Linked DNA regions of Flexistipes sp.. The protein of the gene in region 1 interacts with the protein of each later gene in a pairwise test. Links are inferred from orthologs where the notes say so. Each region holds a gene or a part of one and is shown on either strand. Other genes may lie near its edges.

Region 1 (3,241 bases):
ATATACCATAAACATAACTTTCGGGAGTTTTATTCTGTCTGCTCCCCATTATTATCCTGCCATTTTGCATCGGATGTTGTTGTTATCCCTTTAACTCTGAGAGTAAAGTCATCGGGGCGGGTGGCCCATTTAACAGCCTCATCATAAGTAACCAACCCTTTTTGGTAAAGTGAGTACAGAGACTGATCAAAACTTTGAGAACCGTACATACTTTTGCCTGATTCCATAAAATCGCCGATCTGACTCATTTTTTCTTTATCGATTATACAGTCTTTAATCGTCGGTGTGTTTACCATCACTTCCACCGCCGGAACTCTTCCTTTTCCATCGGCCTTTGGAACCAAGCGCATTGAAATAACCGCCTTAAGAATAGAGGCCAGCTGCATCCTAACCTGTCTCTGATGATAGGGAGGAAATACGGTAATAATCCTGTTAATCGTCTCAGGAGCATCCAGAGTATGCAGGGTGGACATTACAAGGTGTCCCGTTTCAGCAGCAAGAAGTGCAGTCTCGATAGTTTCCACATCTCTCATCTCACCAACCAGTATCACATCCGGATCCTGTCTGAGGGAATATTTCAAGGCATCAGGAAAATTCAAAGTATCCGTACCTATTTCCCGTTGGGATATTATCGATTTATTGTCTCTGTGCAGGAATTCAATTGGGTCTTCAATAGTTATCACATTAACTTCTCTTTCTGTATTAATGTATTTTATCATGGAAGCCAAAGTTGTTGATTTACCTGTACCGGTCGTTCCTGTAACAAGAACCAGTCCCCTTTGCTGCATTGCCACGTTCTTGAGAACCTCAGGCAGATTGAGCTCTTCAATAGAGGGGATATTTCTGGGGATCGACCTCATTACCAAAACAACGCTCCCCCTCTGAAGATAGGCATTAACCCTGAAACGACCCAAATCTTTCACACTATACGAAAAATCAGCTTCAAGGCGTTCTTTAAACTTTGCCCTTATGTTATTACTCATCATTGAAGCGGCTGTTTTCAAAAGCTCTTCAGCTGAAAGTTTTGGGAAATCGGGGGATTGAATAAGCTTGCCGTCTATCCTGAAAATAGGATGTCTGCCGGCTTTAAGGTGAATATCCGAAGCCCTTTTTTTTACTGCAGTAGTCAAAATACTGGTAATGTCAATCATCGGGCTGTTCCTCCTGTTTTCGTCCGGCTTTTTCAGACGGGTTTTCCGTTACAGGGATATTGTGATTCTTTTTAATCTGATTCTCTATTTCCTCTGCTATCTCACTGTTTTCCATTAAATAGGCTCTGGTATTTTCCTTGCCCTGTCCAAGCCTGGTATTGCCGTAACTGAACCAGGCACCGGCTTTGGAAATAATATTTTCCTTTACTCCCATATCAATCAAAATGCCTTCTCTTGAAATCCCTTTACCGAACATAATGTCAAACTCCGCCTGTCTGAAAGGAGGAGCGACTTTATTTTTCACAACCTTAGCCAGCACATGATTGCCTACTGTTTCATCCTTTTCTTTAAGAGACGCTGTCCTTTTCACCTCAACACGAACCGTTGAATAAAATTTCAAAGCATTTCCACCTGTTGTGGTTTCCGGATTACCGAACATAACCCCAATTTTTTGCCTTGTCTGGTTAATAAAAACCAAAGTCGTTCGGGACTTGTTGACAATACTCGTTAATTTTCTCAAAGCCTGGCTCATCAGTCTTGCCTGAAGGCCCATGTGCGCATCGCCCATTTCCCCTTCAATCTCCGCACGTGGAGTCAACGCCGCCACCGAATCAATAACAACGACATCAACAGCTCCGCTTCTCACAAGTGTTTCAGCAATTTCCAAAGCCGCCTCGCCGCTGTCTGGCTGGCTGACAAGCAGATTATCCGTGTCCACACCTATAGAATCAGCATAAACCGGGTCCATCGCATGTTCCGCATCTACAAAAGCCGCCACACCGCCTTTTTTCTGCGCTTCTGCAATTACATGCAGAGCAACAGTAGTTTTACCGCTGGACTCTGCACCGTATATTTCCACTATCCTGCCCCGGGGGACACCACCCACGCCCAGTGCTATATCCAATGAAAGGGAGCCTGTGGGAATAACGGGGAGCTTTTCAGCAGCTTTATCTCCAAGCCGCATAACAGCCCCTTTGCCAAAATCCCTCTCTATTTTACCCAAAGCCAAATCAATTGCCTTTTGCTTGTCCTTATCCATTAACTACCTCCTAATACTTAGCTTTTTTATTATATAAAGTTTCATATACCGGACCTTTCGAAGTTAAACTGCTTTTAATTAAATGAATGGCATCTAACTTCACTCGCTCCTTTTGAAAAAATTTATTAACTTTATTTATTTTATCAAGAAATGCATCTTTATCATATAACTTTTTCACCCTTAACAGAGTTAGATGAATCCTGAATGGTTTTTCGTCAAAACTAATTCCTAACTTATCAAATTCATTTTTCATATCCCGGTAAATTGTACACAAATAATCCGAGTGACCCTTTAAAAAAACAACTTTAGGAAAATTGCGGCTCCCGAAGAAACCTGCTCCGTCAAAAAGTATCTCAAAAGGCGAAAGTGTCACATTATCCATCACCTTTTTTATATCTTCAACAACCGTTTCTCTCTGCTCTCCGAAAAAAAACAGCGTAATATGCATATTTCCCGCTTTCACCCGCCTGAAATGCATGATTTCTTCAAATTCATCACTGAGTCCACTGACTCTGCGGGAAAATGCCGTCGGTATCTTCACTGCAACAAAACATCTCATCAAATTGCCAGCACCTCCTGCTCAGCAATTATTATCGCCCGTTTGGCACTTCTTTCTCTTACTGTTTCCCTGTCACCGGTAAAAACGAAATGCTCTACTTTTACCTTATCTTTAATACTGACTGCTATATATACAGTTCCAACAGGTTTTTCCGGACTGCCTCCGGACGGCCCGGCAATACCAGTTACCCCTATTCCAACATCTGCACCGGATATATTTCTTATATTTTCAGCCATAGCTTCAGCGGTTTCACTGCTGACAGCTCCATGGTTTTCCAAAACAGATTTTTTAATGCCAAGGAGCTTTTCCTTAATATTATTGCTGTAAGAAACAATTGAACCCAAAAACACATCTGAGCTTCCGGGAATATCCGTCATTTTTTTTGCAATAAGCCCGCCTGTGCAGCTTTCCGCTGTAGCCAAAGTCAACCCCCTTTCTTTTAGAGCGCTGAACAGCCTTGTTTCCACGCCGCTTCTGCCGTAACCTACAAAA
Region 2 (3,331 bases), on another replicon or contig:
GGACTGGACTCTTCCCGCAGACAGACCGTATTTTAAAGGTTTCCATAGAAGAGGGCTGACCTTGTAGCCGACAAGCCTGTCAAGAATTCTTCTGGACTGCTGGGCATTCACCCTGTTCATATTAATTCTGCCGGGCTCTTTTATGCCTTCGTTTACTCCCTGTTTTGTAATTTCGTTAAACTGGACACGGTATGTATTATCCGCTTTTGTTTTCAATGCGGTAGCAATATGCCAGGCTATAGCTTCACCTTCTCTGTCCGGGTCAGTTGCAAGATAGATTTTATCCGCCTCTTTGGCTGCAGATTTCAGTGCATCTATTATTTTTTTCTTGCCTTTTATTGTTTTGTATTTTGGTGTGAAGTTATCTTCGATCTCAACTCCCAACTCATTTTTGGGCAGATCCCTTACATGTCCGACACTTGCCATTACCGTGAAATCCCTGCCAAGATACCGCTCAATTGTTCTAGCTTTGGCGGGAGATTCAACAATAACAAGATTTTTTCCCTTTTTTTGTGGGGATTGATTTGATTTTACATTTGACATAGAAGCTGCACCCCGTCCTCTAAAATAATGTGAATCAGGCTGGATTTCCTGTTACTGTATATAATAATCTTCTTCGTCTCTTTCGTAGTCGTTCTTAAATATGTAGGATTTTTTTTCAAGCAGAGTGTAAAGAGCTATCTGTTTTATCTGCTCCACGTCGATTTTCTGATCTGAGGATTCCAGTGATTTGTCGATGATTTCATCAAGTGTAATAAAATCCAGAATTCCCGCCATATTGAGTTTCTGAAGATACTGGAGAGCTTTTTCCGTAATTTTGTTTTTCTCAGGTACAGTGAAAATACGCATAGCTTTCGGGGAGTCGTAAACACCGAAATTCAATATGGAAAGAGTCTGTCTTATTTCATAATCATCAAAACCTGTATTCTGAAGATAGTCGGTAATATCCTTTTCACTCACTATTTCGTCTGTATCTATGTAATCTATTATAAGATTTAAGGCTATAACAATTTTATCCATTTAAATCCTCCTGACTGAGTATTTGCCGTCCATATCGTACTGAACCATACCTTTTAATTCCATCCCTGATAAAGTAGTGATTACCGTGGGAGCATTTTTACCGGAATGCATGCAGATTTCGTCTATTGAAAGCGGTTCAGTTTTTAAAATATTATAAATTTCCTTTTCTTCGCCCGAGTCAAAATTAATATTATAGTCATCATCTTTATTGTCAACCATTTTTGGAAAATTTAGGAATCTTGTAAACTCCTCCACAACATCCATATAATTTTCCGTTAATTTTGCTCCGTTTTTCAGGAGTTTGTTTGTGGCGCTGTTGTGATTTTTCGGCCATGCCGGTACGGCAAATACCTCTCTGTTATTTTCAACAGCATAGCGTGCAGTAATAAGTGAGCCGCTTTTTTCCGAAGCTTCCACTACAATTACTCCCAGTGACAAACCGCTTATGATTCTGTTTCTTTTTGGGAAATTGATTGCCAGAGGCTCCTCTTCAAGAGGAAACTCGGAGATTATGCAGCCGTTTTTCAGAATATCTTTCATATACTTTTTGTTGTAGCCGGGATAAACCTTTAACAGACCGTTGCCAAAAACGGCTGTTGTGTGCCCTTTGCTAATTGCACCGAGATGGGCATTGATATCTATACCGGCAGCAAAACCGCTTACGACATTAAATCCGATTTCCGCAAGTTCAACTGATAGTTCAAATGCGAATTCTTTAGCGCTTTTACTGCATTTCCTTGCCCCTACAACTGCAATGGACGGATTCTCCAGTACACTGATATCTCCGTATGTATACAGATAAGCAGGAGGAGAATTTATTTCCTTTAACAAAGCCGGATAAAGATCATCTTCCCGGAGAATCATTCTTATTTTATATTTTCTGATTTTTTCCAGTTCATTTTTGAGAAATGTTTTCTCTACAGAGTAGTTCTTAATTGAGCCGATTTGACTGCTGCTGAAACCGGCATTGCTTAATGTTTCTGAGTCCATATTGAAAACACCATCAAGGCTGCCCGTTTTCCTGACAAGAGAATTTATTGAATTATCTGAGATACCTTTGATACTTTTTAAAGCGAGGTACTGCTCTATCAAATCAAAATTCTGCAGTTTCATCCCCCTTTAAATACCGTTTGTTATCTTTATTAGTAAATAAACCCGTTTTGTCAAGCTGTTCGATTAAAGGGATAAGGATTTTCCGCGGTGCCTCAATGATTGTTTTTGCTTTCTTCAGATCGATGTACTGCTCTTTCTTTGCGGTTTTTACAGCAAGCTGAATAAAATCATCAAAAATATCCGTTCTGATGAAATTTTTTTCATCCAGCTTTTTGACTTTTCCTTTGTTAGCCAGTATGGTGAGTGCATTTGCCGCCGCTTTTTCGGGAATATTTAAGAAGCTTGATAAATTTGCGGCATTGCTGAGGGATACGTCCTGAGACATTTTTTCATAGATTTCATCAGCAAGTTTTTCGTGTTCCGACTTTCTCTTTTTAAAAATTTTTTCGTTTTCGTATGTATAACCGTTTTTTTCAGCCAGGCGTATGAGATTTTCCCTGAATATCTTCCAGATATTTTCACTGTTTTTAAAATATTTGTGATAGCCGCTCAGCGATACTGTTTTGCCGGAATATATCTCCTCTTTTGCCATATCTGTTATTTTTGAAAAGTATTTTCCGGGTGTCACTGTTCTGCCGGCTGAAATAAAATATTTTTTTATAAGATGTTTTATCTCGTCGCTTTTTTTATCCGTAAACTGTATCAGAGTCGGGATATCGAATGTCCCTTCAATGTTGGTTTCCAGTACTTTGAAAGCTTCTTCAGTTTTCCCGTTTTCCATACAGCTGAGGAAAGTGACCAGGTTATTTTTAGCCAGACCGAAATTGGTTATGGACAAAACCCTTCCGCCTGCAACGGTAATCTGAGGGCTTAGACTCCGTAGAAAGAATGCTTCACCGAATAGAGGAGTATAAGGTTTATCAGGGACAATTTTACATAGTGCACTTTCGCCGGCATTTAATGATTTTTTTCCCAGCAGTATAATTTTGGCTTCTCCCGCATAGGTGCCTATAAGAAATCTGTATGATTTATTATGTTTTATAACATCTCTTTTTGATATACTGCTGAATGTCTTTAGCCTCGCATAAAAAGATGCCGCAGGTGAAAACACTTTCGGAGCCGCCGCTATATCTCCCCGGTGAACGTTGCCCTTATCCACTCCTGTAACGTTTAATGCCGCTCTGTCTCCTGCAGAAGCTGAAAGGGAATTTTTTGAATGTACCTGTATGTTTTTCACTTTTGTTTGAATCCCGGCAGG

What was found.
Region 2: the proteins of recA (region 1) and dprA interact in binary tests that used the Bacillus subtilis proteins (3 or more experiments, as listed by UniProt). The link is inferred for Flexistipes sp. from one-to-one orthologs.

What each region holds. Positions count from the first base shown.
Region 1 is NZ_JAXKVW010000001.1:176,120-179,360, forward strand. The notes cover bases 168-3,076. They hold recA (recombinase RecA), read right to left. Parts: upstream 2,191-3,076; coding sequence 1,144-2,190; downstream 168-1,143. Other genes in these bases: UMU13_RS00765 (type IV pilus twitching motility protein PilT), read right to left, coding at 168-1,151; thpR (RNA 2',3'-cyclic phosphodiesterase), read right to left, coding at 2,201-2,749; UMU13_RS00780 (competence/damage-inducible protein A), read right to left, coding at 2,749-3,076. Also shown: UMU13_RS00760 (regulatory protein RecX), read right to left, coding at 1-49; more of UMU13_RS00765, read right to left, coding at 30-167; more of UMU13_RS00780, read right to left, coding at 3,077-3,241. UniProt on the Bacillus subtilis protein: Multifunctional protein involved in homologous recombination, DNA repair and competence.
Region 2 is NZ_JAXKVW010000013.1:58,641-61,971, forward strand. Bases 78-3,076 are described here. They hold dprA (DNA-processing protein DprA), read right to left. Parts: upstream 2,134-3,076; coding sequence 1,021-2,133; downstream 78-1,020. Other genes in these bases: topA (type I DNA topoisomerase), read right to left, coding at 78-543; UMU13_RS09235 (DUF494 family protein), read right to left, coding at 595-1,020; selB (selenocysteine-specific translation elongation factor), read right to left, coding at 2,114-3,076. In the rest of the region: more of topA, read right to left, coding at 1-77; more of selB, read right to left, coding at 3,077-3,331. UniProt on the Bacillus subtilis protein: Protein that helps load RecA onto ssDNA during transformation. Binds cooperatively to circular ssDNA, is able to bridge different segments of DNA. Favors the loading of RecA onto SsbA- or SsbB-coated ssDNA and formation of RecA-DNA filaments.